Regions from separate parts of the Streptomyces fagopyri genome, predicted to be linked through region 1. Evidence: riboswitches for the same ligand, from Rfam matches in the RefSeq annotation. Region 1 holds a riboswitch; the other holds the start of a gene.
What was found. Region 1 has a riboswitch for thiamine pyrophosphate ahead of thiO (glycine oxidase ThiO). Riboswitches for the same ligand answer to the same signal wherever they lie in the genome.
Positions count from the first base shown of each region.

Region 2: linked by a shared signal. The riboswitch ahead of GFH48_RS07720 (purine-cytosine permease family protein) and the one ahead of thiO (glycine oxidase ThiO) in region 1 are both predicted to bind thiamine pyrophosphate.

Region 1 is NZ_CP045643.1:6,706,094-6,721,173, forward strand. Features, by position in the region: gene pknB (Stk1 family PASTA domain-containing Ser/Thr kinase) at 1-1,557, opposite strand, end outside; gene GFH48_RS28950 (thiazole synthase) at 1,816-2,610, opposite strand; gene thiS (sulfur carrier protein ThiS) at 2,615-2,815, opposite strand; gene thiO (glycine oxidase ThiO) at 2,812-3,990, opposite strand; TPP riboswitch at 3,988-4,099, opposite strand; partial or broken gene GFH48_RS28965 (hypothetical protein) at 4,152-4,484, shown strand; gene GFH48_RS28970 (hypothetical protein) at 4,672-5,112, shown strand; gene GFH48_RS28975 (NAD(P)/FAD-dependent oxidoreductase) at 5,877-7,109, shown strand; gene GFH48_RS28980 (Rv2175c family DNA-binding protein) at 7,675-8,040, shown strand; gene thiE (thiamine phosphate synthase) at 8,135-8,779, shown strand; gene metF (methylenetetrahydrofolate reductase [NAD(P)H]) at 8,962-9,885, shown strand; gene GFH48_RS28995 (SCO2102 family sporulation regulator) at 9,942-10,946, shown strand; gene GFH48_RS29000 (phytoene desaturase family protein) at 11,047-12,570, opposite strand; gene GFH48_RS29005 (DUF4126 domain-containing protein) at 12,627-13,241, opposite strand; gene GFH48_RS29010 (TetR/AcrR family transcriptional regulator) at 13,635-14,261, opposite strand; gene GFH48_RS29015 (YhgE/Pip family protein) at 14,273-15,080, opposite strand, start outside.
Region 2 is NZ_CP045643.1:1,817,344-1,832,423, forward strand. Features, by position in the region: gene thiD (bifunctional hydroxymethylpyrimidine kinase/phosphomethylpyrimidine kinase) at 1-244, opposite strand, end outside; gene GFH48_RS07720 (purine-cytosine permease family protein) at 374-1,768, opposite strand; TPP riboswitch at 1,758-1,852, opposite strand; gene GFH48_RS07725 (maleylacetate reductase) at 2,145-3,224, opposite strand; gene GFH48_RS07730 (hypothetical protein) at 3,230-3,508, opposite strand; gene GFH48_RS07735 (type III PLP-dependent enzyme domain-containing protein) at 3,603-4,823, opposite strand; gene GFH48_RS07740 (SH3 domain-containing protein) at 5,853-6,206, opposite strand; tRNA gene GFH48_RS07745 (tRNA-Pro) at 6,442-6,515, opposite strand; gene GFH48_RS07750 (DUF309 domain-containing protein) at 6,617-7,144, shown strand; gene cobF (precorrin-6A synthase (deacetylating)) at 7,235-8,005, shown strand; gene GFH48_RS07760 (cobalt-precorrin-6A reductase) at 8,465-9,211, opposite strand; gene GFH48_RS07765 (sulfite exporter TauE/SafE family protein) at 9,235-10,008, opposite strand; gene GFH48_RS07770 (thiolase family protein) at 10,134-11,321, opposite strand; gene GFH48_RS07775 (M4 family metallopeptidase) at 11,543-13,936, opposite strand; gene GFH48_RS07780 (sugar isomerase domain-containing protein) at 15,009-15,080, opposite strand, start outside.

The sequences.
Region 1 (15,080 bases):
CTTGCTGACGACGAGGGCGATGGCCGAGCCGGCGTGCCGCCGCGTGCCCGCCTCCGGGTCCGTACGGATCACCGAGCCCCTGGCCACGTCCCCGCTGAACTCCCGGGTGGTCATGCCAGCGGCGAGTCCGTCACCCTTCAGCAGCTCCCTGGCCCTGGACAGCGTGACGCCTTGGAGGTCGGGCACGCGCACCGTCTTCGGTCCGTCGGAGACGGTCAGCGACACGGAGTCGTGGTCACGGATCCGCGCGCCGGGCTGCGGATCGCTGCTGATCACGGTGCCGCGCTTCACGGTGTCGCTGTACGCGTGCTTGACCTGCCCGACGTCGAGACCGGCCGCCTCGATCCGTGACCTGGCCTGTGTCTCGGTCTTCGCCAGCAGCAGCGGGACCTTGGTGAACTGGCCGGAGTTGATGTACCAGACGCCCGCGCCGAGGCCGAGCGCCAGCAGGATCGCGGTGACGATCAGGATCGTGCCGCGCCGGGAGCGTGAGCCGCGCCGCCGGGCGGGGGCGGGCGGCTCGGAGGCCAGCACACTGGTCCGGTCGAACCGGCTGGTCCGGTCGGCCCCGCCTTCCCCGCCGTCCGCGAAGCCTTCGTTCACCGGCAGCAGACGCGGCACGGACAGGGAGCGCGGGATCACGCTGGTGCGGTCCTCCGCGTTGTCGTGGCCCGCGGTGAGTGCCTGTGGCGGTACGGCGTCGAGCTGCTCGGCACTGAGCCCCGCGCGTGCCTCCAGCACCTGGCCGAGGAGCGTCACCGCGTCGTGCGGGCGCATCCCGGGGTCGCGGGCGGTCGCCGCGGCGACCAGCTGGTCGAGGGCGAAGGGCATGCCCGGCACGGCGGCCGAAGGCGGCGGCACGTCCGCGTGCAGATGCTGGTAGAGCACCTGGGCCGGGGAGTCGCCGGAGTGCGGCTTGCCGCCGGTGAGCATCTCGTAGAGGACGACTCCGCAGGCGTACACGTCGACGCGGGTGTCGGCGGTGCCGTGCTCGATCTGCTCGGGAGCGAGGTACGACACCGTGCCGAGTACGGCCCCCGTCGTCTGCGTGACCGTGTCCACCGCCCGCACGAGGCCGAAATCCGCCACCTTGACCCGGCCGTCGTCCCCTATGAGGACGTTCTCCGGCTTCATGTCACGGTGCACGAACCCGGCGCGGTGCGCGGCGCCGAGCGCGGCGAGCACCGGCTCCAGGACGTCCAGCGCGGCCCGCGGCTGGAGCGCCCCGCGCTCGCGCAACACGTCGCGCAGGGTGCAGCCCGCGACGTACTCCATGGCCAGGTAGACGTACGACCCGTCCGTCCCCTGGTCGAAGACCTGCACCACGTTGGGGTGCGCGAGCCGGGCAACCGACTTGGCCTCCCGTATGAACCGTTCGACGAACGAGACGTCGGCGGCCAGCGTCGGGTGCATCACCTTGAGCGCGAGCACGCGGTCCAGGCGGGTGTCCAGGGCCCTGTAGACCGTGGCCATCCCGCCGACCGCGATCCGGGCGTCGACGCGATAGCGGCCGTCGAGCATCTGCCCGACAAGCGGGTCCTGAAGGGTCGTATCCACGCAAGGGAGTCTACGAGCCGTCGCCGTCGGCCCTCCCGGTCCGGCCCGTACCGGGGCGGGACTGCAGCCGACCTGTGACGCACATCGCGCCGAAGGGGTGACGCGGCCCGCTCCGCCGGCGGCCGGCCCCGCCGCCCGGAGCCCCGCACGTTCCGACCGGCCGGAAACAGCCGCCGCACCGGCCGGCGGAGGAGCCCGCGACGACACGCGAGGGTGCCCCGGCGGGCGGTCCGCCCCCGGCGGGGCACGGGACTGCGCTCAGAAGGCCGGCCTCTCCGGATCCAGCCGCGCCAGGCCCTCCGCGGGCGAGGACGCCGAGGCGAAGTGCCGCCGGGGAATCCGCCCCGCGCGCCGCGCCAGACGCCCCGCCTCCACGGCGTGCCGCATGCCCTCGGCCATCAGCACCGGTTCCTGCGCACGGGTGACGGCCGAGGCGAGCATCACACCGGCGCACCCCAGCTCCATCGCCAGCGCCGCGTCCGACGCCGTACCGGCCCCCGCGTCCAGGATCACCGGCACGCGCGCGTGCTCCACGATCAGCTCGAAGTTGTGCGGGTTGCGGATCCCCAGGCCGGACCCGATGGGCGAGCCCAGCGGCATGACCGCCGCGCACCCGACGTCCTCCAGCTTGCGCGCGAGCACGGGGTCGTCGTTCGTGTAGGGCAGCACCGTGAACCCGTCGTCGACCAGCGTCTCCGCGGCGTCGAGCAGCTCGATCGGGTCGGGCAGCAGGGTGCGCTCGTCGGCGATGACCTCCAGCTTGACCAGGTCCGTGCCGAGCGCCTCCCGTGCGAGCCGCGCGGTGAGCACGGCCTCGCCCGCGGTGAAGCACCCCGCCGTGTTCGGCAGCACCCGGATGCCGAGCCGGTCGAGCACGGACAGCACGGAGCCGTGCGCCGCGGGATCCACCCGGCGCATCGCGACCGTCGTCAGCTCCGTACCGGACGCCACGAGCGACCGTTCCAGCACGTCGAGACTGGGCGCACCCCCCGTACCCATGATCAGCCGGGACGAGAAGGACGTACCTCCGAGGACGAACGGATCGTCGGCCATGGGTTCAGCCTCCCTGGACTGCGGTGAGGACCTCGACGCGGTCTCCCTCGCGCAGGGGCGTGGACGACCACTGGGTGCGCGGGACGACGGTCTCGTTGAGCGCGGCCGCGACGCCGGAGGGCGCCGCGGTGAGGGTGGCGACGAGTGTGCCGAGGGCGGTGTCCGCGGCGACGAGCCGGCGCTCGCCGTTGACGAGGATGTTCATACGGGCTGCTCCGTGCGGGTCGGGCTGAACCGGTGGGGGGTGAAGGGGCGCGCTTCCTCGGGGACTTCCCCCGAGGCGAGGACGTGCGCCATGACGTCCCCGGTGACGGGAGTGAGCAGGACGCCGTTGCGGTGGTGGCCGGTGGCCAGCAGCAGTCCGTCGAGCCCGGTCGGGCCGAGCAGCGGAGCGTTGTCGGGCGAGCCGGGGCGCAGTCCGGCCCGCGTCTCGGTGAGCGGCAGTTCGGTGATCCCGGGCACCAGCTCGTGGGCGTCGCGCAGCAGTTCGTACACCCCGCCCGCGGTCACCGTGGTGTCCCAGCCCAGCTCCTCGCTGGTCGCGCCGACGACGAGCTCGCCGCTCTCGCGTGGCACCAGATAGACCTGACTGCCGCGGACCACCGCCCGCACGGTACGGCTCAGGAACGGCGCGTACCGCTTCGGCACCGTCAGCCGCAGCACCTGCCCCTTCACCGGGCGCACGGGCGGCCGTACGTCGTCCGGCACGCCGTCGAGCCTCCCGCTGAGGCTGCCCCCGGCCAGCACCACCCGCGCCGCCTCCAGTCCGTCGCCGGCCGCGGTGACGACCCCGGTGGCCCGATCCCGGACCACCGTCAGTCGCTCCGCCCAGCCGCGGTGGAACACCACCCCGGCCCGCTCGCACGCCGTGACCAGGGCCTTCGCGAGGCGGCGCGGGTCGATCTGGTGGTCGCCGTCGACGCGCAGACCACCACGGACACCGGGCGCGAGCATGGGTTCGAGACGGCGGCACTCCCGACCGCTGAGCCACTCCGAGTCGAGCCCCGAACGGATCTGCAGGGCGTGCAGTTCACGCAGATGGGCGCGGTCGTCGGAGTCCAGGGCGACGGCCAGCGTGCCGCACCGGCGGTAGCCGAGATCCTGGCCCGCCGCCTCGGTGAGCTCGGCGACGAAGTCCGGATAGCGGCGCGCGGAGGCGAGGTTCAGGCCCAGCAGGGTCTGTTCGCCGTAGTGGAGTTCGGTGACGGCGGCGAGCATTCCGGCGGCCACCTGCGCGGCCCCGCCGCCGGGTTCCGGGTCCACGACCGTCGTGGCGAACCCGCGCTGCGCGGCCCGCCACGCCGTGACCAGGCCGATGATCCCGCCCCCCACCACCAGGACGTCGGACGTGACGGACCTCTCCGCCGGTGTACGCGACATGGGCGTCCAGCCCCTCCCTTCGCCGGCATGACCCGGATCAGGTTCGTACGGTCGGAGGCCGCCAGCCTCCCTCTCAGCCCGGTACGTCCGGGCTCCCGCGAGTGCTCTACGTTGACCACCCTAGCTCGCTGCCGCACGCCTCAGTAAGGGAGCCTCCGCGCATGGCCCGTTCGCTCGACGGCCTCGTCCTCGCCCCGGTCACCGATCAGGCGCCGGGCCAGGTGGGGACCGGCACCCGGTTCACGTACCACGAGAAGGACGGCGGGATCTGGGCCGAGTACGCGGGCGGGGACATCGCCCGCGGCCGTCTCGTGGGAACCCGGCGGGGCGACCGCCTCGACTTCCGGTACGTCCAGCTGGGACACGACGGCACGACGTCCGGAGGGCACTGCGTGTCCGTCGTGGTGGAGCTCGCCGACGGCCGGCTGCGGCTGGAGGAGACCTGGGAGTGGGAGTCGAGGCCGGGCCGGGGGACCAGCGTGGTGGAACAGGTGGAACCGGTGGAACGGGCCGGACACCCGGCGGGGGCCCCCGCACGACGGGCGGACCGGCTGGGGGCGCCGTTCGCGTGTGCCGGCCGAGTGTGGCGTGCGCGGGATGGGAGCGGGGGCCAACCGTTGGGGCAGGTTGTCTACGTCTGGAGCATGACACACGAGTGAATCTTGAGCATATGATCTGATCATGACATTGAGAATGCGCATAGCTACAGTCGTAGGCGCCGTTGCTGCCGCCACCATGCTGACCGTCACCAGCGCCTCCGCTGTCGCCATCGAGGATGACCTCGCTACCAGCACGACGGACCCGGGCAATGACACAATCTGTACCTCGACCGGCTCGTGGTCCCAGGCCTGCTTCTACGCCAATGGTGACTGGTTCGGCGTCAAGGACGACTTTAAAGACGATCTCTCGGCCGTCGTCGCTTGGGAAGTGGTGGACGCCAGCGGCCGGGTCGTTCGTGCCGGGAACATTTGGAACAATGCGGGTTCCGACGCAGGTTGGCGCTTTAAGAACAAGAACTTCCCTGAGGGAGACTTCATCTCGTTCAGGGCTTGTAGGGGCAGTTACCCAAGGCTGCACATACAGGACGGCTCCTGCGGTGCGGAGCGCTCGGCCTACGTCTAGGCTTCGGTCGTCGAAGCCCGCCCGCCATCCGACGGATTCCAGGGTTCGCCGCAACACTGCCCTGCACGCCATGGATGGACCCACCCCGTTTGACGGCTGTTGAGCCGTGCCACTCTCGTGCCAAACGGGCGGCAACTCAGGGAGAACCGGGGCACAGCGCGGGCAGCATGACGGCACTGCGCGAGTCGAGGAACCTCAACTCGGCGCGTGATCGCCCCACCTCGCTCCTCAAGCGGTGGTGGTCAGCAAGGCCGGTGGCAATACAGCAGCGAAGTACAGCAACCATCGCGACCCGGCCTGACCGCCACCGACTCTGAGTGACCGACCGACGTGCCCTGTGGACCTCAGTGACCACCGTGCCCATAGTGCGCATCGAGGGGGCAGCCCTCAGATGGGAGCTCCTGACGACGTCGGCGTGCGAGCGTAGCGAGCCTTGAAGGTCGCGCAGACGGCCGGCGATCCGGTCGTGCCCCTCTCGGAGGCGTCGTGCGGTCCGATTCCGAGGTCTGCCCAGATGGCTCGCTGACCGCTAACGTGCTGGTCATCAGCGGTTTTGGTCGCTAGTGGGGTTGCTAACGTTAGCGATCTCTGCCGCTAGCGTTAGCGACTCCTCGGGGGCCGAGGCTGGGCCGTCTGTGGGCCGTCCGAGGGTGGCCGACCACGACAGGCAACGACAGACGACGAACGCTTAATCCCTGGTTATCGGGGCGCCGCGCACACCATTTGCAGGTAAGCGATACCTGTCACGTGTCTATGGTGATCAGGTGAGCGAGCAGACGCAGGGGCAGACGCAGGGGTCCACGGCACGCCGGGTCGTCATCGCGGGCGCGGGCATGGCCGGCGTACAGACCGCGGTGGCCCTGCGCGAACAGGGCTTCACCGGCGCCGTGACATTGATCGGCGCCGAGCCGCACCAGCCGTACGACCGGCCGCCGTTGTCCAAGGCGGTGCTGCTCGGCAAGGCCGAGCACTCCGCCTTCGACATCGACTTCGAGGCACTGGGCATCGAACTGAGACTCGGCTGCGAGGCGCTGGGCCTGCGCCCCGGGGACCATGAACTGGACACCGCCGCGGGACCGGTCCGCTACGACCTGCTGGTCCTGGCGACCGGCGCGGAACCGATCCAGCTCCCCGGCGCCGAGGGCATGCCCGGCGTCCATCTCCTGCGCACCCTGGACGACGCCGAACGGCTGCGCCCCGTGCTCGCCCGGCAGCACGACATCGTGGTGGTCGGGGCGGGCTGGATCGGCGCGGAGTTCGCCACGGCGGCACGTGAGGCGGGGTGCGCGGTGACGGTCGTCGAGGCCGCCGACCGGCCGCTGGCCGGGGCGCTGCCCGCCGAGGTGGCCGCGCCGATGGCGGCCTGGTACGCGGACAGCGGGGCCTCGCTGCGCACGCACGCGCGCGTGGAGCGCGTCGAGCCCGGCGCCGTGGTGCTCGACGACGGATCCCGGGTGCCCGCGGGCGCCGTGGTCGTCGGCATCGGCGCCCGGCCCGCCACCGCCTGGCTGGCCGGCTCCGGCATCGAGCTCGGAGCCCACCGCGAGGTCGTGGCCGACAACCACCTGCGCACCTCCCTGCCGGACGTCTACGCGGTCGGCGACTGCGCCTCCTTCCCCTCGGGCCGGTACGAGGAGCGCCTCCTCGTCCACCACTGGGACAACGCCCTGCAGGGACCGCGCACGGTGGCGGCGAACATCATCGGCGAGGCCCCGGCGGCGTACGACCCGGTTCCGTACTTCTGGTCCGAGCAGTTCGGCCGTTTCGTCCAGTACGTCGGCCACCACGCGCCCGCCGACACGACCGTCTGGCGCGGCGACCCGGCGAGCGCCGCCTGGACGGTCTGCTGGCTGCGCGACTCCCGCCTCGTCGCCCTTCTGGCGGTGGGCCGTCCCCGCGACCTGGCCCAGGGCCGCCGTCTGATCGAGGCGGGCATGCCGCTGGACCCGGAGATCCTGTCGGACCCGTCACGTCCCCTGAAGGAGGCCATGGCCTAGGACGCGTCCGCGCAGTCCCTCGGGGCTCCGTCAGGGGGCGGGCCTCGCGGCGCGTCCGTCGTGTGCCGTCGGCGCGCCGGACGCGGTGGGCCTCGTACCTGAAGTACCCGGGGCTGCCCGGTGCGGCGGGCGTGCGTGCGGGGCGTCGCGGTGCGGCGGGGGTGCGTGCGGGGCGGTCGCGAGGCGGCGAGTGTGCGTGCGGGGTGTCGCGAGGCGGGCGGGACCTCGCGGCCACGGGCCGGGCGGGCTCCGCCACCCGCCGGCACGCGACCGGCCGGGGCTCCGGAGACCCCGGCGGGCGCGGCCCCGGCGCGGCCTCGGCGCGGCCTCGGATCTCCGGCGGACGGGTGAAGGGCGCTCGGAAGGCCCGCGGCGGGCGGGGGAAGGGTGCGTCCGGTCCGGGCGGTCCCCCTCGCCGGACGCGGCCGGGGCGGACCCACCACCCGTGCGGCCGCGCCGCGATTCAGCGGAATTCTGCCGGATTCGCGCGCTTCTGACGTGCTTCTGACGCGGGACGGGCGGCGCTCGGGTACCGAGTGTCAGTCCGGGATGGCAGGCTTGTCCCGTGACCGAGATTGACGCAAAGATCGATGCTCTCGTCCCCGCCTGGCTCACCCTCCCCGACATCGCCGAACAGTTCGGCGTCGAGGTGACGCGCGTCCGGCAGCTGGTCAAGGAAGGCCAGCTGATCGCCGTACGCCGTGGTGAGAACCGCGCGCTGCACGTCCCCGCCGCTTTCATCGACGAGGACAAGGTCGTCAAGGGCCTCACCGGCACCCTGACGCTCCTGCGGGACGACGGCTTCACCGACGAAGAGATGCTCGAGTGGCTCTTCACCCCCGACTCGACCCTGCCCGGCACCCCCGCGCAGGCTCTGAGCGAGAATCGTGGCACGGAGGTGAAGCGCCGCGCCCAGGCGCTCGCCGTCTGATCCGACGAAACGCCCGGCGTACGGACCACGGCCGGCCCAGGACCACCCGGCCGCCGTGGTCCGTACGCACCGCCGCACCACGGGGGACACACGCATGCCCGAGAACGCCGCCCGCCTCGCCGACGCCCGCGTCTACCTCTGCACGGACGCGCGGACGCGTCAGGGCGACCTCGCCGAGTTCCTGGACGCCGTCCTGGCGAACGGCGTGGACATCGTGCAGCTGCGTGACAAGGGCATGGAGGCGGCCGAGGAGCTGGAGCACCTCCAGGTCCTCGCGGACGCCTGCGCCCGCCACGGCAAGCTCCTCGCGGTCAACGACCGGGCGGACGTCGCCCACGCGGCCGCCGCGGACGTACTCCATCTGGGCCAGGGCGACCTCCCGGTCCCCGCGGCCCGCGCCATCCTCGGCGACGAGGTCCTGATCGGCCGGTCCACGCACGCGGCGGAGGAGGCCTCGGCCGCCGCCGTCCAGGAGGGCGTGGACTACTTCTGCACCGGCCCCTGCTGGCCCACCCCCACCAAGCCCGGCCGCCACGCACCGGGCCTCGACCTGGTCCGCCACACCGCCGCGCTGCGCACCGCCCGCCCCTGGTTCGCCATCGGCGGCATCGACCTGGGCAACCTGGACGAGGTGCTGGAGGCGGGCGCCCGCCGTGTCGTCGTCGTCCGCGCGATCACCGAGGCGGACGACCCCGCGTCGGCCGCGGCGGAGTTCGCGAAGCGGCTGCGGCACGCCTGAACCGTCCGGGACCGGTCCGGCCCGCCGCAAGCGGGGGCATCCCGCCGTCCGGCGGGGCAGTCCCGCCGTCCGTCCGGCGGGCGGTCCCGCCGTCTGTCCGAGGGGTGGACAAGAAGCCGACGAATGAGACAATTCCCTGCGGTTCGGTTGGGGGACCGGCGCCCCCTGGCTAACCTGCCGGTATGGCCCTCGGATCTGCCTCCACCAGGACTGACCGCGCACGCGTCGTGAGCGACATGCTCGCGTCCGGCAAGAAGACGTACTCGTTCGAGTTCTCCGCGCCGAAGACCCCCAAGGGCGAGCGGAACCTGTGGAACGCGCTGCGCAGGGTCGAGGCCGTCGCTCCCGACTTCGTCTCGGTGACCTACGGAGCCGGCGGCTCCACCCGGGCCGGCACGGTCAGGGAGACCGAGCAGATCGTCGCCGACACCACGCTCACCCCGGTGGCGCACCTCACCGCCGTCAACCACTCCGTGGCCGAGCTGCGCAACATCATCGGCCAGTACGCGGACGCCGGCATCCGGAACATGCTCGCGGTCCGCGGTGACCCGCCCGGGGACCCCATGGGCGACTGGGTCCCGCATCCCCGGGGTCTGACCTACGCGGCCGAACTGGTCCGTCTCATCAAGGAGTCCGGCGACTTCTGCGTGGGCGTCGCCGCCTTCCCCGAGATGCATCCGCGCTCCGCCGACTGGGACGCGGACGTCGCGCACTTCGTCGACAAGTGCCGGGCCGGCGCCGACTACGCGATCACGCAGATGTTCTTCCAGCCCGAGTCGTACCTGCGGCTGCGCGACCGGGTCGTGGCGGCGGGCTGCGGGACACCGGTGATCCCCGAGGTCATGCCGGTGACGAGTGTGAAAATGCTGGAGCGGCTTCCACAGCTCAGTAACGCTTCGTTCCCGGACGTCCTGAAAGAGCGGATCCTCACATCCAAAGACGATCCGGCGGCTGTACGCTCCATTGGCATCGAGTTCGCGACGGAGTTCTGCGCGAAGCTGCTGGACGAGGGCGTCCCCGGACTGCACTTCATTACGCTGAACAACTCCACGGCGACGCTGGAAATCTACGAGAATCTGGGCCTGCACCACCCACAGCAGGCCTAGACCGGCCGCACCCGCGTACGACACACTGCGTAGCGGCCACTGGGAGAGGGGCGTACATGGGCTTGACGGTCCTCTATATCGCTTTCGGCATCGTCGCACTGTGGCTCCTCGGCGAGGTTCTGCTGCAGTACAAGGCGCGGCTGCGCTACCGGCTGCTCGCCTTCGCCGGCTTCGCCGGAGTGGTCCTCGGTGTGCTGATCCCGTCCGTGATCGTCGTCGGTCTGGGTGCGGCCGCCTTCGCGGTCGGCCAGACGTACGTCACGCTGTCGTTCCGACGCGGTTTCGCGGCCGGCTGGGCGGTGGGCAACCGTCAGGGAGCCGACAAGGCTCCGGAGAAGAGTTCGGGCAGGAGCAAGCGCCGCCGCGGCGAGCCGGACAGCCAGGATCCGGGCCTGGAGGTCTCCGACCTCGAGGCGGAGCAGGAGCCGGCCGAGGGCGCGCGGTATCCGCAGGGCGACGACGACTACACCCGCGAGGACGACGTCTTCACGCCCGCGCACTCCGACCGGTTCATGCCGGCCGGCTCCGGTGACCTCACGGCGACCGGGAGCACGGCCGTGTACGAGCCGCAGCCCCTGCCCGACGACACCGGCTCCTACGGCGTCTACAGCGACGCCGCCTACGCGGCCGCCGCGGGTCAGTCGGACCAGTCCTACGCCGCCGCCCCCTCCCAGGACCAGCAGGCCTACGCCTACGACGGCTACTCCGGGTACGACCAGCAGCAGTACGGCTACGACAACGGCCAGCAGCAGCAGTACGCCGCCTACTCCGACCCGTACATCGGCACGCAGACCTACAACGGCGCCGCGTACGACATGACGTACGGCGGCGATCAGCAGTACACGCAGCAGCAGGGCTACGGTCAGGACCAGTACGCCACCGGCGGCTACGGCGGCGAGACCCCGGCCGGCGGCGTCTGGGTCCCGCAGCAGCGCAGCACCGACGGCCAGTACGGCGGCGAACTCCCGCCCGAGCAGCAGTATCCCTACCAGGACAACGGCCAGGGCAACGGGAACGGCCAGGGCAACGGCGCCGGGTTCGACGAGCAGTACCGGTACTGACCGTCCCGAGAGGCGGGAGCGTCTCAGGGGGTCACCGGGCAGGAGGCCCGAAGGGGCCGCCACGGGGCGGCCCAAGGACGTGGTCGGGGCGCCCGCGGACTCACTGTGAGCCCCGGAAGTCCGGTCCCTCCACGATCAGCCCGGACACCAGGGCACCCGACATCCCCGCGTGCGGAAGCCCACCGCCGGGATGCGCCCAGCCACCGACCGTGAACAGCCCCGGCACGCGGGTGCGGTTCGACGGATGCAGCAGCCGGCCGGACGCCGCCGCGAGGGCCGGTGCGGGCACCGCGCCGCCCTCGGCTCCCGTCGCCTCCGCGATGTCGGCCGGGGTGCGGACCTCGTGCCACAGCAGACGCTCACGTAGGTCGGGCACGGCGCGCCGGGCGGCGTCGAGCACCCGCTCCACGTCGTCCTCGGACACCTCGAGGCCCGAGGGCACCGTGACCGTCACGGTGACCGCCTCGTGCTCCGCGTCGGGCGCGGGACCGGGGTCGTCCGGACGTGAGAGTGTCACCGTGGGAGCGGCGGGGAATCCCGGACGCTCGCCGAAGAGCCGCTCCAGCTCCTCCTCGCGGTCGGCCGTGTGCACCACCGTCCGGTGCGCCACCCCCGCCGGGCGGCCGCCGCGCAGCGCCAGCAGCACGGTCAGCCTGCTCGGGGCGCCCCGACGCGGCGCGACCTCGTCGTCGCCGTGCAGGGTCGTCCCGCCGACGAGACGGTCCAGTACCTCGGGCGCGACACCGGCGACCACGAAGTCCGCGTCCTCGACCGTGGCCGTCGCGGAGCCGTGACCCGCGGAAGGGTCCTCGGCGAGCTCGACGCCCACCGCGCGCCCGTCCTTCTCCACGATCCGTCCGACCGGCGTCCCGAAGCGGAACCCGACCCCGCGGGCCAGGCACCGTTCGTACATCGCGCGCGCCAGCTCCCGCATGCCTCCGCGCACGTACCACGTGCCGAAGGCGTGCTCCATGTACGGGAGCACCGCCGCGCTCGCCGGTGCGGCGCGGGGGTCGAGCCCGTACGCGAGGGCGTGGCTCTCCAGGAGGGCGGCCAGGCGCGGCTCGCGCAGCTCCCACGAGCCGACCTCGGCGAGGGTGCCGGCCCGGCGGGTGCGCAGCATCCTTCTGTGCGGCACCGCGGGGTAGGGCTCCTGGTCGGCGAGCACCTGCCAGTTCGGCCAGAGCGGCTCCTCCAGGAGGGGCCGCCGCGTCCGGTCCCAGGCCTCGCGGGCCCGCACCAGGAAGTCGCCCCACCGCTCGCCGGCGCCCGCTCCGAGCGCCTGGTCGAGGGCGGTGACGACACCCGCTCGGGAGGCGTTCGGCAGCGCGACCTCCGTGCCGTCGGCGAAGACATGGCGCGCGGACGGGTCCACCTGGACCAGGTCGACGCACGCCTCCAGCGGCTCCTTGCCCGTCTTGACGAACAGATCGCGCAGGACGGCGGGCACCCGCAGCAGGCCGGGGCCGGTGTCGAACGTGAAGCCGTCGCGCTCGAAGCGGCCCAGCGCCCCGCCGTACGTCGACGCGCGCTCGTACACCACCACCCGATGGCCCGCGACGGCCAGCCGGGCGGCGGCCGCCATCGCGCCCGTCCCGGCGCCGATCACCGCGATCCGTCCCATGCCCGCGACTTTATCGGCCACCACTGACAGGACGGGCCAGGGGCCTCTCGCGGGGGTCAGCCGGGTGGCGGCCCGACCCGCGCGGCGAGCCGTCTCTCCTCCCGGCGCTGGGCCCTGCGGCGCAGGAACCGCCGGATCCGGGAGACCAGGAAGAACAGCGTCAGCAGCCCCGCGAGCAGCAGCACGGCGGCGATCACCGCCGCGGCGACGGGGTGGAACATCGCGAACGTCAGGATGCCCGCGACCCCGAGGTCCTCGGCGAGGCTCATGCCGACGTTGGTGAACGGCTCGGGCGAGGTGTTGATCGCCATCCGGGTCCCGGCCTTGACCGCGTGGCTCGCCAGCGCGGTCGAGCCGCCGATCGCACCCGCGGCCAGATCGGGGAGCGAACCGCTGTGGCCGGCGAGCAGCGCACCGACCACGGCCCCCGCCACCGGCCGGACCACGGTGTGCACCGAGTCCCAGACCGTGTCCACGTACGGGATCTTGTCGGCGACCGCCTCGCACAGGAAGAGGACGCCCGCCGCGATGAGGACGTCGGGGCGCTGGAGGGACTCGGGGACGTCGTCGCTCAGGCCGGTCGCGCCGAAGACGCCGAGCAGCAGCACCACCGCGTACGCGTTGATGCCGCTGGCCCAGCCGCTCGTGAAGACCAGGGGGAGTACGGACACGCCAGCGATCGTAACCAGTTGACGACGGTCCGTCCTGGGCATGAGCGCCCAGGCACGGGTATCCGTACCCAGTGACGGAGATGAGTACCCGGACGGATGGGGGCCGGCCCGCGTGCACGGGAAAGTGGAGGCACGGAAGGGGGCGCGGCTCCGGTACCGCCGGCACGGGGCGGCGGAACGGTTCTCGCGCCCTTGGCCGCTCCTTCCGCCGGCCCGGTCGGCGGGAGTGAGGCACGGGGGACCCGGGGGACGACCGGACGGGGCCCGACGGGGAACACGGGGGAGCACGGCGAAGCGCCGGTGCGGAGCGGCTCGCGGGGGACGCGGCCGCCTCGGACCGGCGCTTTCGCCGCGCCCCGGCCACAACGGCCCGGGGCGCGGGACGTCCCGGACCTAGCGGTTGCCGCTCACCCGTCCCTGGAGCAGCCGTGAGAGCGCCGCGTGGACGTCGTCCAGGGATCGCTCCGGCTGGAAGGCCTGCCAGTCCAGGGCGGCCACCAGGACCATGCCGACCAGGGCGGCCGCGGTCAGCGGGATGTCGATCTCGTCGCTGAGCTCACCGCCCGCCACTCCCGCGCGCAGGACGTCCTCGACGACCGCGACGGCCTCCCGCCTGACCACCATGAGCGTGGACTGCCAGGCCCGGTTGGTACGCCACACCTCGGCCACGTACAGCTGGGTGAAGGCCGGGTAGCGGTCCATGAAGACGAGCCCGGCCAGGATCATCGCGTCCAGGGAGTCGACTCGCGTGCCGCCCTCGCGCTCGGTCCGTTCCGCGGCTTCGCGCAGGGAGGCGGTGAGCAGTCCCACCCCGTGCCGCAGCAGCTCTTCGAAGAGGACGGCCTTGCTGGCGAAGTTGTAGTAGACGGTGCCCTTGGCGACTCCGGCGCGCTCGGCGATCTCGTCCACGGTGGTGGCGGAGAAGCCCTGTTCCGCGATGAGGGTGACGGCCGCTTCGTAGAGCTTCTGCCGGGTGGCCTCGCGGCGACCGCCGCCTGCCGTGGTGCTGCTGCTTTCCATGGCCCTGATTGTCACAGGCTCAGCTCCGGGTGAAGGCGGTCCAGGGTCCACACCTGTTTGCCGCGTGCCGACAGGGCGGTGAGCGCGAGGGCGCCCGCGGTGAACGCCGTGAGGACGGCGCAGGCCTGCCAGACCGGTCCCAGACCGCCGCCGGTGATGAGCCGGCGCAGTGCCTCGACGACGTAACTCATCGGCAGGAAGGGGTGGATCGCGTTGAAGAAGCGCGGACTGGTCTGGACGGGGTACGTGCCGCCCGCCGACGTCAGCTGGAGCATCAGGAGGGCGAGCACCAGGATCCGGCCGGCCGCTCCGAAGCGCGCGTTCAGCCACTGGACGACGGCCGCGAAGCACGCCGTCACCAGGAACAGGAAGCCGACCGTCCCGGCCGCACGCGCCATCTCCAGGCCGATCGCCCAGTGCAGCACGGACATCAGGGCCGCCGTCTGCAGCACCCCGAGGGCGGCCACCGGCAGCCAGCCCGCCAGCGCGATGCGCCAGGCCGGGGCGCCGACCGCGAGTGCGCGCCGGTTGAGGGGCGGGATCAGCATGTAGGCGACCATCGCGCCCACCCACAGGGACAGCGGGATGAAGTACGGGGCGAATCCGGTGCCGTAGTTGGGTGCCTTGTGCAGGTCCCTGGAGGCGAGCTGGACCGGGTCGGCCATGACGTGGGTGCGCCGGTCGCGGTCCTGCCGGTCGTAGTCGGGGATCCGGCCGGCGCCGTCGTGCAGTCCCCCGGCCAGCTTCCCCGAGCCGCCGACGAGCCGGTGGATGCCTCCGTCGAGGTCGCCCGCGCCCGTCGTCAGCCGGCCGACGCCC
Region 2 (15,080 bases), 4.9 Mb from region 1:
CCGCCTGCACCCCGATGTCGTCCACGACGCTGCGGAACTGCGCGCGCACCGCCTCCGCCGGAAGCTCCCAGGCTCCCTGCACGCCGAGCGAGTTCTGCGCGGTGACCGCGGTCAGCACGCTCATCCCGTGCGCGCCGAGCGCCAGCATGGTCTTCAGGTCGGCCTGGATGCCGGCGCCGCCGCCCGAGTCCGATCCGGCGACGGTCAGGACGCGGGGCGGGACGGCGGGAGTGTTCGAGGACATGGCGGGTTCGCTCCGTACGGGACGAGACGGATGGGACGAGGCGGATGACGCGAGAACGGCGGGACGAGACGGGTGAGCGCCTACGCACGGCGACAGGGCCCGTGGCGCCGTGCCCGGTGGCGGACGTCGTCAGCGGCGCAGCCGCAGTGGGGCGTACACCACGAGGGCCGCGAGGAACGCCACCCCGTAGGCGAGGTCCGCTCCGTGCAGGGCCCGGGCGACCGGACCGACGTACAGGCTGGTGCTCATGAACGGGACCGCCGCCGCGAAGGCGCCGACGAACGCCACCAGCGCGGGCCACCACGGCTGCGGACGGGCGCTCTCGGCGGACAGGTCGACCGGCGCGCCGACGCGCGCCCTGGCCCGGACGAGCCAGTCGACGGCGACGATCGCCACGAACCCGGGAATCCAGTAACCGACGAGCAGCAGCACGTTCTGGAACCGGGTCGTGGTGTCGGCGGCGTGCATCCACAGCACGAGCGGGAAGCCGAGGACGGCCGCCAGCGCGGCGGCGGCCGGGCGCGGCAGGCGTACGCCCATGGTCTGCAGGGCGAGCGACCCGCTGTAGTCGTTCATGGCGTTGCTGCTCAGCGCGGCCAGGGCCACGGCGAGCAGTCCGAACGCGCCGAGGACACCGCCGCCGAGCAGGGTGTCGACGCCGCGGGCGGTCTGGTCGGTGAAGACGGAGGCGCCCCACAGGCCGAGCGCCTGGACGGCCACGAAGGACACGCTGATTCCGGCGAGCGTGCACCAGAACATGCGCGGCCGGGATGCCGTGCGCGGCAGATAGCGGCTGAAGTCGCTGGCGTAAGGGGCCCAGGAGAGCGCCAGGCTGAGGGCGATGGTGCAGGTCAGGACGAACGCCCCGGCGCGGTCGGCACCGTGCGCGGAGGCGGCGGCAGCGGGGTGGGTGCCGTTCAGGAGCTTCACCGTCAGCGCGGCGAAGGCGGCGGCGAGGGCGAAGGTCATCACGGTCTGCAGCCGGTGGATCACCTCGTACCCGAGGGCGCCGAGCGCTCCCTGGGCACCCATCATGACGAGCACGCCCAGCCAGAACGGCCAGCCGCAGAGCTGGGCCAGCGCGTCCCCGCCGAACAGACCGATCAGCGCGTCCCAGGCGATCGAGGACAGCCACTGCAGCGCGCCCGGCACCAGCACGGCCCGTCCGAACGCGAGCCGGGCGAGCGGCAGTTGACCGGCGCCGGTCTGACTGCCCCAGGTGCCGAGGTACGCCGTCGGCACCGCGCCCAGCAGGGTGCCCAGCACGACGGCGGTCAGCGCGGTGGAGAAGTCCAGACCGAGCGCGACGCCGACGGTGCCGGTGAAGACCCCGGTCATCGTCAGATTGGGGGCGAACCACACGGTGAACAGGCGGCCGGGGCCGCCGTAACGGTGGTCCTCCGGCACCGGGGCGATGCCGCGCGCCTCGACGCGCAGGTCCCCCGGGGCCTCGGGCATCCGCCCGTCGAAAACGCCCTGCGGACCTCCGACGGCCACTTCACCACGGGCATACGGCAACGACATGAGACATCCCTCCGCCAGTCCTAACTGGTTCAGGTTCGACGGGTGTGATCTCAGCCCTCGTGCGGGGCACCCCGTGTCCGGTTCGGCGCAAGGATAGCCCGGCCCGCGCGTGCGTCCCGGGCAGGGGGCGCCCGGACCGCGCGAGGAGGCGCGCGGGGCCTGTGCGAGAAGGCGCGCGAGGCCCGGACAAGGCGGTGGGCGGGGCGCGTGCGTCGACGTGGAGTCGTGGGGTCGTGGGGTCGTGGGGTCGCGGGCGGAGCGATGCCTCCTGGAGCGTGTCGCGCACGTCCCGTCGTCCACCCCTCGTCCACCCGGCGGCCGTGCCGGGCGTCGCGACGCGGGCGGGACTCTCGCGCCGCGCCTCAGGCCTCAGGCCTCAGGAGCCGACGCGTGGTTCCCAGCCCTCGTACGCCGCCGTCAGCAGGCCCAGCACGCCGTGCGGGGTGACCTCGCGCGGGTTCGGGTACGCCTGGCCGGCGGCCTGTGCCGCGGCCACCGCCAAGTCGGCTTCTTTCAGGCCGAGTTCGGCGAGAGTGTGCGGCGCGCCCAGGCCTCGCGCGAGTTCCCGCAGGGCGCGTGGGACGTCGTCCGTACCGAGCGCCCGGGACAGGGTGGCGATCGCCCGGGGCGCGGCGGACGCGTTGTAGGCGAGGACGTAGGGCAGGACGACGGTGTGCGTCTCGGCGTGCGGCAGGTCGAAGGTGCCGCCGAGGACATGGCACAGCTTGTGGTGCAGGCCCATGGTGGTGGCGCCGAGGCAGGCACCGCACAGCCACGCCGCGTACAGGGCGCGGCTCCGCGCGTCGAGGTCCCCGGGGGCGGCGGCCACGGTCGGCAGGACACCTGTCATCGCCCGGACTCCCTCCTCGGCCATGAGCTGGACGAGAGGCGAGGTGTCCGGCGCGTACAGCGCTTCGACGGCGTGCGCGAGGGCGTTGAAACCGCTGGTCACAGAGAGGGGGACGGGAAGTCCGAGGGTGAGCTCGGGGTCGTAGACGACGCTTCGGGGCTGGACGGCGAGGTCACGGCCGGTGCGCTTGGCGCCGTCCTCGGTCAGGCCCCACACCGGGGTCATCTCGGAGCCCGAGTAGGTGGACGGCACGGCGATCAGCGGCAGTCCGGTGCGCAGCGCGATCGCCTTGCCGAGGCCGATCGCCGAGCCGCCGCCGACCGCCACACAGCCGTCGGCGCGTATCTCGCGGGCCACCTCGACCGCTCGGGTGGCGACCTCGGCGGGTACGTGCATCCGGGCCTCGGCGTGCACCCCCGCGCACTGACCGCCCAGCGCGTCGGCGACCGCCCGGGCGGCGGTCTCGCCCCGGCCGCCGCAGACCACCAGCACCCTGTGCAGACCGAGCCGGGCGACCTCGCCGGGGGTCGCGGACACGGCGGCGCCGGGCCGGAAGACGACCCGGCCCGGCCGGGTCTCGTACGAGAAGTCGAGCGGGGTGTCCATGGCGCTCATACCTGCTCCCGTACGAGGTCGAAGCGGGCCCGCGGGAAGGGGGCCGGGACGCCGAACTCCCTTGCCGGGAGGGGATCGTAGGCCTCGGTGAACGTCTGGGCCGGGCTCTCCCCGGCCGCGGGCACGGCATCGGTGACACCGGCCCCGAAGCCGGCCCCCATGGCCCTGAAGTCCGCCTCGAGGCCGGTTCCGGGGTCAGTCCCGAAGCCGGCCCTGAGGTCGGCCCGGGCATCGGTCCCGAGGTCGGTCTTGCGGTCGGTCGGTTCGACGGTCATGCCACTCTCCTGGTCCGGCACACGATCCTGCCAGGCGTGTCCGAGGATGCGCCGCCTCGCTCCGGACGGCAACTCCTGGTGTTCCCTCGCGCGGTCATCGCGACCGGTCGCCGTCCGCGCCCGCGTCCAGGAAGTGGAAGCGGGGCTCCGGATAGCGGTCGTGGGCCCGGTGCGGGGCAGGCGAGATGTAGGCGCCCGCGAGGGAGAACACCACCCGGTCACCGGCTCGCAGGCCCTGCGCCCGGACGCCGCGGACCAGGACGTCCTGCGACGTGTTCAGCTGGCCGGTGAGGGTGGCGCGCTCCCGGCGCACCACGGGCCGCGGCCAGGAATACGGCCACGGCTCCACTTCGAGAACGGACCAGGGCTGATCGTGCCGCCCGGTGGCGGGGGTGCGCAGGTGGACGGCGCCGCCGCGGATGACGGCGAAGTCCTCGCTGGAACCGTGCTCGACGTCCAGCACCTCGCTCGCGTACCAGCCGCAGTACGCGGTCAGCGCACGGCCGGGCTCGATCCGCAGCGTCAACTCCGGGTGGGCTGCGGCGAGTCGGGCGAGACCCTTGCCGTAGGCGTCCCAGTCGAAGCGGCGTTCCGGGCGGTCGTAGTCCACCGCCATGCCGCCCCCGATGTCCACCTCGGCGAGCCGAAGTCCGTTCCGGGCGGCCAGTTCCACGGTCCAGGCGACGACGGACTCGGCCAGCGCCAGGTGTTCCCCGGCGTGCACGCCGTTCGCCAAGTGCGCGTGGACACCGCGCAGTTCGAGGCTCGGATAGCTGCCGTCGGTGAGCAGCCCGACGATGATGTCGGCCCGGGCGGGGTCCAGGCCGGAGGTGGTGGCGCACGCGCCGCCGTCCTCCGTGAGAAGGCCGCCGGGCACCGGGAGGTCGAACCGCGGCAGCACCGCGACCCGACGGCCCGGAGCGTGCCGCTGGGCCAGCCCGGCCAGCATGTACAGCTCGTACTCGCTCTCGACGTGGAAGCGGGTCACGCCCCGCTCCAGCGCGTCCGCCAGCTCCGTCGGGGTCTTCTCCGTGCCGCCGAAGTCCCGCGGGCGGTCCACGCCCGACTCGGCGACGTGGTCCAGTTCGACTCCGGAGGAGACCTTGTAACCGTCGACGTACGGGCCGAGTTCGGCCAGGATCTCCGGTTCCCCGTTGGCCTGGACCGCGTAGTACATCTCGACGCGGTCGGGCAGAGCGGCTCTGACGGACGCGGCGTGGGCGCGCAGTGCCGCCAAGTCGGATACGTAGGAGGGCAGTTCCGTGGGCGACAGGGAGAGGATGCGATCGCGCACCGCGCGCGGGGGTGTGATCATTGGGGCACTCCGGGTCGTATGGCGCAGGTTGTCGTGGGCACGCGACGCGGGTGGCGAGCGGCCGGACGGCATCGCGGGCCGGCCGGTGCGCGACACGAGGAGCGGGGACACGCCAGAGGCTCCGGGCGGGGCCGTGCGCGCCATGGGGAGCGGGGCCGCGTGCGACGCGCGTGCCCCGTCCGCCGGCCGGGGAGGAATGTCCGAGGTGTGCCGACCGAGCGTCCGGTCCGGTGCGGTCGCCGGGGACCCCCGGAGCACCACCACCGTGCTCCGGCAGGCCGGAGCCCTCGCTCGCAGGGCTCGCGCCCTGTGGCATCCCACCATCATTCTGATCCGCGACTCCCAACCCGTGGCCCAGGTGCGATCTCTACCCGGTGAGAGATCCTCAGGCACCTTGAGCCGCTCGCGAGCGGGAGCCTCTCCGAAGTGTCGCCCCGGCGCACATGAACACCCACGACACCCTCCCACGCAACGGCCCGGCCCCACGCAGGGGTTCGGTGGGCGCGTCGCCGGTGGTGTTCCGGCGGTACGCGCGGACACCTGACGTCGGGGAGGTGCGCCGGGGGGGAAGAGGCCGGGCGCCGGCGCGGGTGTGGACACCGGCCGGATCAAGGCGCAGGGCCGGCGGAGTCGGCCGGCGGACGCGCGGCCGAGGCAGATGTGCGCCCCGCGTGAGCGCCCAGGGGTGCGCACGATGCCCGCGGGGGCGCGGCACGCCGGCCCGGCCGCGTGCGTCCGTGCCGGCCGGCTCTCAGGTGGCGGCGGGGAGGGGGCCGTCCGCGAACGTCCAGGTAGGGCCCGTCACCCGGGCCCGGAAGATCCTGGAGCGTGGCGTGCGTCCAGCGAATGCGAATGCCGAGGCAGCGGCAGCGGCAGCGGCAGCGGCAGCGGCAGCGGCAGCGGCTCGGAACGGTGTGGGGGCGGACCGGGGTCGGTCGGATGGGGGTCGGCGGGCCGGGACGGGGAGCCGTGACCCGGTCCGGCATGGCGCGGGGCCCGGCTCCGGACGGAGCCGGGCCCCGCGTCCGGTCAGCAGGTGGCCGACGCGGGCAGGCCGCCGTACTGGTCGCCCTTGAGGTACACGGCACTCACATAGCCTTCGGCCAGCCGCACCCACACGTCGTTGACATAGCCGTTGTCGCGGATGGTCTCGCCGTGGGTCCAGCAGGACGCACCGCGCGGGTCCCCCGCGGTGACGTGCCCGGTGATACCGGTCTGGCTCGACGGGCCGGAGCGTACATTGACGTTCACGTAGGGTGTGACGGCGTACGGCAGTCCCGCCGCCGCGGCCTGCGCCCCGGCCGCGCCGGTCAGCAGCAGTCCGGCGGCGAACGCCCCGACACCCGCCGTGACCGACGCCCTGGTCCTCATCCTCATGGTCATGCTGTCCTTCCCCGTGGTGGAGTCCCGGTGTGCTCACCGGACGGGGCCGCGCGTCCCGCCGGTCCCGCAGGGCAACCTTGCAAGTCCGGCTCCGGACAGGGAACTTCTTTCGACCACGCTCGAAGCGTCCCGCCGCCCGAGGCTCTCGCGGAACGGGAACTCACCGGCTCCCCTCGTCCCGGACGCATGAAAAAGGGCCCTCACAGGCTGTCGCCCGTGAAGACCCTTCGCACCGTCGGGACGACAGGATTTGAACCTGCGACCCCTTGACCCCCAGTCAAGTGCGCTACCAAGCTGCGCCACGTCCCGATGCGTTTCCCCCGCGATGCCCCGCAGGATCGTGCGAACAGAACTTTACCCCACAGCGGGGGCTGCTCCGAAGAGGGCACGGAGCGAGCGACAATCGGGGTATGAGCGGGACATCCGGAAATCGGCGGAACACCGGGCGGGATCGGGACACCGAGGGCAGGGCGCGCAACGCCCGGCCACGGGACGGGCTGGGCCGCCCTCTGCCGTACGGCGCCGACGGCGTCGAACGTCAGCCGGAGGGCGTCGTGCGTGATCCCGGGAGCACGGTGACCGAGGCGCAGGCGCTGCTGGACGCGGGGCGGCCCTTCCACGCGCACGAGGTCTTCGAGGACGCCTGGAAGGCGGGCCCCGAGGACGAGCGCACGCTCTGGCGGGGCCTGGCCCAGCTCGCGGTGGGCCTCACGCACGCGGCCCGCGGCAACGCGACGGGCGGTGCCCGGCTGCTGCGGCGCGGGGCCAAAGCCGTCGACGAGTGGCGGTCCGGTGCGACCGGCCGAGCCCGTCCCCATGAGCTCGATCTCGTCGAACTCGCCTCGTGGGCAAGGGAGCTGGCTTCCGTCGTGGAGAGTGACGGTGCCGCGGTCAGTGCCGGGGACTGGGCGCCCCGGCTGCGCGGGAGCACCCGCTGAGGAACCGTCCGGCGTCTCGGTCCGGCCGGTGCGCGGACCCCGGGCGGACGCGGTGCGTCCCCGGACGGTGGCGTGCGGCAGACTCGGGGGGTGCGAAAGATTCATGTCATCGGCATCGGCGCGGGCGACCCCGACCAGCTCACCCTCCAGGCGGTCAAGGCGCTGCGGAGCACGGACGTGTTCTTCGTCCTGGGCAAGGGCGAGGCGAAGTCGGACCTCGTCCAGCTGCGCCGTGACATCCTCGACGCCCATCTGTCCGACGGGGCGTACCGCCTGGTGGAGGCACGCGACCCGGACCGTGACCGGGCCGCCGACGGCGCCGCCTACTCCCCCGCCGTCGGGGACTGGCGCAGCGCCCGCGCGGACATCTACCAGCGGCTCATCGCCGAGGAGCTGGGCGAGGACGAGAGCGGCGCGTTCCTGGTCTGGGGCGATCCCGCGTTGTACGACAGCACGCTCGGGATCCTGGAGGAGATCCTGGACCGGGGCGCGGTGGCGTTCACGTACGACGTCGTGCCCGGCATCAGCAGCGTCTCCGCGCTCGTCGCCCGGCACCGCACGGGGCTCAACCGGGTGGCCGGGCCCGTCCAGATCACGACGGGCAGGCGTCTGGCGGAGGCCTTTCCCGAAGGTGTCGACGACGTGGTCGTCATGCTCGACGCCCACCAGGCCTTCCGCCGGTACGCCGACGAGGACATCGACATCTACTGGGGCGCGTACATCGGCACACCCGACGAGATCCTCGCCTCCGGCCCGATAGCGGAGGCGGCGCCCCGGATCGAACGGCTGCGGGCCGAGGCGCGCGAGCGCAAGGGCTGGATCATGGACACGTATCTGCTGCGCAGGCGGCCGCGGGGGTAGGGCACGCCTCCGCCGCGCCGCCGCGCCGCCGCGCGGGCAAGCGCGGGCGTCCGAGGAAAGGCCGCGCACGCCCGGCCCGTACGGCAGGCAGGCACGACAGCTCCCGTACCGCGGGCCCGTGCCGCGGGCCCGTACGGCCAGGCACGCACGACAGGTCCGTGCCGCGGGCGGGGCGTCCCGCACGTACGTGCCGCCGGACCGAGACGCCCGGCTCGTGGGTAGCGCCGCGCGGAATCGCCCCGTACGCGCTACCACCGCGCGGAGACCGTCGCGCGGGGCGTGCCGCACCCACAGACCGCCCGGCGGGGCATGTCGTCGGACGAGTCGTCCCGTACGCGCCCCCGGGCAGGTCCTCCGTCACATGTCGCCGAGCGGCTCGTCGCGTACGCACCCGGGGTCCGCGCCCCTGGTAGTGGGCCGCGCGCCCGCTCAGGTCGTCGAGTCGGTCCGCGCCCCGCGTCAGAGGACGCCGAAGTCCAGGCGGGCCAGGGCCGACACCACATCCGGTACCGCGGCCACGCCGTCCGGGAGCGGCGGCCGTCGCACGACGACCACGGGCAGGCCCAGTGCGCGAGCGGCGGTGAGCTTGGCGGCCGTCGCCTCGCCCCCGCTGTCCTTCGTCACCAGGACGTCGACGCGGTGTGCGCGCAGCAGGGTCCGTTCGCCGTCCACCGTGAACGGGCCGCGGGCGAGGAGCACCTCGGTGTCCGGTGGCAGCGGCGGCTCCGGCGCCTCCACCGACCGGGCGAGGAAATGGAGTCCGGCGAGATGCGCGAAGGCCCCGAGACCGAGGCGCCCGGTGGTGAGGAAGACCCGCCTGCCCAGCGGCGGGAGGAGCGCGGCGGCCTCGGTGAGGGAGGTGGCGAAGTGCCACCGGTCGTCGGGGCCGGGCCGCCAGCCGGGGCGGCGCAGGACGACCGCCGGAACTCCGGTGGCGGCGGCGGCCCGGGCGGCGTTCTCGGTGATGCCGGTGGCGAAGGGGTGCGTGGCGTCGACGACGGCGTCCACCCGCTGCTCGCGCAGCCACCGGGCCAGCCCGTCCGCGCCGCCGAACCCGCCGACGCGTACGTCCCCAGCGAGCGCGCCCGGCCTGGACACGCGCCCCGCGAGGGACGTGGTCACCCGCACGCCGGGGCGGCCCGCCAGTTCGGCGGCGAGCCGGCGTGCCTCGGTGGTGCCGCCGAGGACCAGGACGTGGGGGGACATGGCGTCGAGCCTACGAGAGGTGGTCAGCGCAGCAGCAGCTGCACCCCGCCCACCACCGTCGCCGCGATCACGAGCCGTTCGAAGAGCAGCTGGTTGATGCGGTGCACGGCCCACCTGCCGAGGAACGCGCCGGGTACGACGAAGACCGCGAGCGCCGCGTCGAGGAGCAGGGAGTGTCCGTCGATGAGTCCGAGGCCCACGCTGAAGGGCACCTTGGACGTGTTGACGATCAGGAAGAAGAAGGCCGAGGTGCCGAGGAAGCCGAGTTTGCGGAAGCCCGCGGACAGCAGGTACATCGACATCACGGGGCCGCCCGCGTTGGCGACCATCGTGGTGAACCCGCCGAGCACGCCGTAGGAGCGTGCCTTGATCCGGCCGGACCGGGTCACGACCGCCTCCGGATCGTCCTCCCGCGTGGCGGCCCGGCGGCGCCAGAGCGTCACCGCCGCCATCAGCAGCAGGATCGCGCCGATCGAGGTCCTTACCATCCCGTCGTCTGCCCACACCAGGAACAGCGTGCCGAGGACGACCCCGGCGGCGACCGCCGGGAACAGCCGCCACAGCGTGGGCCAGTGGGCGTGCCGCCGGTAGGTCAGTACGGCCAGCACGTCCCCGACGATGAGGAGGGGGAGCAGCACGCCGGTCGAGGCGCGGGCGGGCAGCACGGCGGCGAAGATCGCCAGGCTGACCGTGTTGGCTCCGCTGACGGCGGTCTTCGAGAAGCCGACGAGCAGTGCCGCGGCGGCGAGGGCGGCGAATTCCCAGCCGGATATGTGCCAGAGCGTCATCGTGTTCATGCGGGGACCGATGCTATGCCCACGCATCTCGTCCCCGTAAGGAGCGTCCCGTCAGGTGATCACCGCGCGGGCCGGGTCACCCCCGGTCACGGTGCCGGGGGCGGCGGGCGCTCGTACGGACGGGGTCAGGACCGCTCGACCAGGATCGCGCTGCCCTGGCCGACTCCGACGCACATCGTGGCCAGGCCGCGCCCGGAGCCGGTGCGGCGCATCCGGTGCAGCAGGGTGGTGAGGATCCGGGCGCCGGAGCATCCGAGGGGGTGGCCGAGCGCGATGGCGCCGCCGGTGGGGTTCACCCGCTCCGGGTCGATGCCGAGCCGGTCCACGCAGGCGAGGGCCTGGGCCGCGAACGCCTCGTTGAACTCGGCCTCGTCGAGGTCGCCGACGCTCCAGCCGACCCGGGCCAGGGCCTTGTTCGTGGCGGGGACCGGCCCGATGCCCATGACGTCCGGGTCGACGCCCGCCGAGGCGCCGGCGACATACCGGCCCAGTGACTCGAGGCCGAGATCGTTCAGTGCCTCTTCGCCGACCAGGAGCAGTCCGGCCGCTCCGTCGTTCATGGGCGACGCGTTGCCCGCGGTGACCGTGCCGCCCGTGCGGAAGACCGGCTTGAGGCGGGACAGCTTCTCCAGCGAGGTGTCCTCGCGTACGCATTCGTCGGTGTCGACGAGCACGCCGTCGGGACGTTCGACGGGGAGCAGTTCACCGTCGAAGTGGCCGTTCTTGCGGGCGTCCGCGGCACGTTGGTGGCTGCGCAGCGCGAACGCGTCCTGGCGCTCGCGGGAGATCCCGTACCGGGAGGCGACCTCCTCGGCGGTCTCCCCCATCGACAGGAGTCCGTGCAGTTCCCTCATCGCCGGGTTGACCAGCCGCCAGCCGAGCCGGGTGTCGACGGTCTCGATGCGGTGCGGCAGTGCCTCGTCGGGGCGGGGCAGGACGAAGGGGGCCCGGCTCATGGACTCGGAGCCGCCCGCGAGCACGATGTCGGCCTCGCCGGCGGCGATGGCGCGGGCCGCCGTGGTGACGGCTTCGAGGCCCGAGGCGCACAGCCGGTTGACGGTCGCGCCGGGCACGGTCTCGGGCAGGCCGGCGAGGAGAACGGCCATGCGGGCGACGTTGCGGTTGTCCTCGCCCGCCTGGTTGGCGGCACCCCAGTACACGTCGTCGATCCGGGCCGGATCGAGCGCGGGCACGTCGGCGAGCAGACCGCGGATCACGGTCGCGGCGAGGTCGTCGGGCCGTACCCCGGACAGGGCGCCGCGCAGTTTGCCGAGGGGGGTGCGGCGGGCCGCCGCGAAGTGGACAGGACGCACGACAGGACTCCTGACGGACACCGGGACGACGAGATCAACCATTAATTAGCACCGCTAGTTTTTGACTATAGCCCGCCGCCCGTGCCTTGGAAAGCACGGGCCCGCGGAACCCGCGACCCTCCCGCGCCCCGGCGGGGAACGCGGGGCGGGTGCACGAACGTGGGCCACCCGGAGGGGTGGCCCACGTCAGCGCTGGTGCCGGATCGGTCGGACGGTGCCGGTCAGCTGGTCGTGACGGCGGTGTCGTCGACGACGAAGCTGGTCTGGAGCGAGGAGTCCTCCACGCCGCTGAACTTCAGCGTGACGGTGGAGCCGGCGAACGAGGACAGGTCGAAGGTCTTCTGCGCGTACCCGGTGGCCTTGTTGAGGTTCGAGTACGACGCCAGGGTCGTCGATCCGGCGGTGACCGTCAGCTTGTCGTAGGCGGTGCTGGTGGTGGTCTCCGCGGTGTCGATGTGCAGGTAGAAGGTGAAGGAGGCCTTGCAGCCGGCGGGGATCGTCACCGACTGGGAGAGGGTGTCGGTGTGGGTGGAGCCGTAGCCGTCGAGCCAGGCCTTGTAGGAACCGGCGTGCGCGGCCTCACCGGTGTCGTTCGTGATGACGCCGCTGGAGGCGGTCCAGGTGGTGTTGCCCGACTCGAAGCCCGGGTTGCCGAGCAGCTGCGCCGAGGAGCAGGTGCCCCCGCCGCCCGAGGACACCGTCCAGGTGAAGGACGCCGAGCCGGTCGCGCCGGTGCTGTCCGTGACCGTGACAGTGGTGCTGTAGGTGCCGGCCGTGGTCGGTGTCCCGGTGATCGCGCCGGTGGAGCTGTTGATCGACAGGCCGGTGGGCAGACCGGTCGCGGCGTAGCTCAGCGAACCGCTGTTGGTGCTGCTCGCGGAGACCTGCAGGCTCACCGCGGTGCCGACGGTGGAGGACTGACTGCCCGGGTTGGTGACGGTCACACCGTTCGACGGCGGGGTGACGTGTCCGCCGACGGCGATGCCCGCGAAGGCGTTCGCCACCCCCGCGTACTGGGTGGAGTTGGCGCCGTACAGCGCGGTCGCGGCGTTGAGCGCGGCGGTACGGGCCCCGGCGTAGTTGGTGCTGGACGTCATGTACGTCGTCAGCGCCTTGTACCAGATCTGCAGCGCGGCGGCCCGGCCGATGCCCGCGACGGCGACACCGTCGGACGTGGTGCTGTTGTAGGTGACACCGTTGATCACCTTGGTGCCGCTGCCCTCCGAGAGCAGGTAGAACATGTGGTTCGCCGGACCCGAGGAGTAGTGCACGTCCAGGTTGCCGACACCGGAGTACCAACTGTCCGCGGAACCGCCGTCCTTGCTCGGCTTGTCCATGTAACGCAGCGGCGTGCCGTCGCCGTTGATGTTGATCTTCTCGCCGATGAGGTAGTCACCGGGGTCGGAGGCGTTGTTGGCGTAGAACTCGACGCCGGTTCCGAAGATGTCGGAGGTCGCCTCGTTGAGGCCGCCGGACTCGCCGGTGTAGTTGAGGCCCGCGGTGTTGGAGGTGACACCGTGGCTCATCTCGTGGCCGGCCACGTCCAGCGAGGTGAGCGCGTGGGTGCTGCCCGAGCCGTCGCCGTACGTCATGCAGAAGCAGCTGTCGTCCCAGAAGGCGTTGACGTACGCCGTGCTGTAGTGGACGCGCGAGTAGGCGGCGACGCCGTCGTTCTTGATGCCGCTGCGGCCGAACGTGTTCTTGTAGAAGTCCCAGGTCATCTGGGCGCCGTAGGCGGCGTCGGCGCCGGCGGTCTGGGTGTTGGACCCCGAACCGGTGCCCCACGTGTCGTCGGCGTCGGTCATCAGCGTGCCCGTGCCCGACGTGCCGTTGTTGAGGCTGTACGTCTTGTGGCCACCGCGCGTGGTGTCGTACAGCTGGTAGGTCGACCCGGACAGGTTGGTGTTCAGGGTGACGGTGCCGCTGTACTGGGTGTTGCCGGTACCGGTCTTGACGGCCTGGTAGCGGTAGAGCTCGTTGCCGGTGGTGGCGTCGGTGATGACGTGCAACTGGCTCGGGGTGCCGTCGTCCTGGAGTCCCCCGATCACGGTCTCCCAGGCAAGCTTCGGGGTGCCGTTGCCGGCCCAGATCACCTTGCGCGCGCTGTCGGTGGTGGCCTTCTCGGCGGCCAGGGACCTGGCGGCCTTCAGTGCCTTGCCGGCGGCGGCCGACTTGCTGAAGGTCGCGGCGGTCGAGGCGACCTTGATGACGCGCTTGTTGTTGAAGGTGCTGCTGACCGTGCCGGCGGCCAGCGAGGCCGGCGGGGTGTGCACGACCACGTCACCGCCCAGCACCGGCAGCCCGGCGTAGGTGCGCTCGTAACGGGTGTGCACCGTGCCGTCCTGGTCCTTGACGACGTCCCTGACGACCAGCTTCTCCTTGGCCCCGAGGCCGAGGGTGCCGGCGGTCGCCGTGGTCCGCTGCGCCGCGCTCTTCAGCAGGGCCGCGTGCTGGGCGGGGGTGAGCTTCGCCTCCAGCCCTCCGCTGCGCAACGGGCTGGGGTGGGGGGCGGCGGCCTTGGCGACCGCCGGAACCGTCTGTATGCCGACGGCCAGCAACGCGGCGGTGGCCGCGAGTGCTCCGGCTGCGGCCGCCTGACGGGGAATTCGTCTCACTCGTACTCCTACTGCTGCGGCCGCGGGGACGACCGGTGACAGCCCGGGCAGACGGGATGTGCTGCCCGGGACGAGCTGAGCAGTGCGGTGCGGGGCCCCTGCGCAGGCCGTGGGGGCCCGTCCGGCAGGTGGAGGAAGGATGGCAGCTTGACGCAGCCATGTCATGCATGACCGGAGCATTCGAGGGTTAACCCTCGGCGGGGGCGCCCCCGGCCCGGATGGCGGCGCGGCCCGGACGGGCGGAGGATGGACGCGAGGGGCGGCGCACGGCCGGACCGGCCGGCACCGCCACGATGGAGGTCGTCACGGTCGGCCCGCCCGACGAGCGACGCGTCAGCGCTCCGGGTGTGCCCGTAACCGTGCACCTCACCGGCCGCGACCCAGCCGTGGGAGCCCGTGAACCGGGCCCCGGCCGGTCCGAGTCCGCGAAACCGGTCGCGGAGGCCCGGAGTCGGCGGATCCACCGCGACGGACCTGCCGTCCAGGACGGACGCGCACCCGCGTGGATCAGCCGGCCGAGAGCGAAGTACGCCCGGCGGCGTCTTCGTTCACCAGTCCACCCCTTCCACCGTCCTCCCCTTCCCCCCGTCTGCCCTCACACCCGTCCGTCCGCCGATTCCTTCGCTGCCTTCGGGTCGTGCCGGAGCGCGCTGCCCGGGTCCCCGCGACCAGCGGGCCGTGGCAACCGAGTTCGCCGGAGGCATGACGACGGAATATGCGAACGCGGAACGGGGTAACTCCGAAGAGCACGGCGACGCACCGGGCCGTGCCGGCCGGGAGAGACCCTCTTTCCCGGCGGTGACCCTGAGGCACGCGCCTGTTCCTCCAGGGCTGGGGCAGATGACTCCGCGGCGCCCGAGCCGGGCGGCGCGGAAGCCGGTCGTACGAGTCCAAGGAGGCGCAATGAACCGCCAGATCCGCATTCGTACCGTCCGCCGCCCCACCTCCGGCCGCGAGGTCAAGATGGAGATCGACCGGCGGACACCTTCGGGGCGAATCCTTCCCTACTGATGCGAATTCCCCCTGCCGAGGGGCCCGTTCGGGTGCGGGACGCGGAATGCGGCGGCGCGACTCAGCTCGCGGTGCGGCGGATGCGTCCCGCGTAGCGTTCCTCCAGCACGAGGTTGCCCTCGAAGCCCCCGGG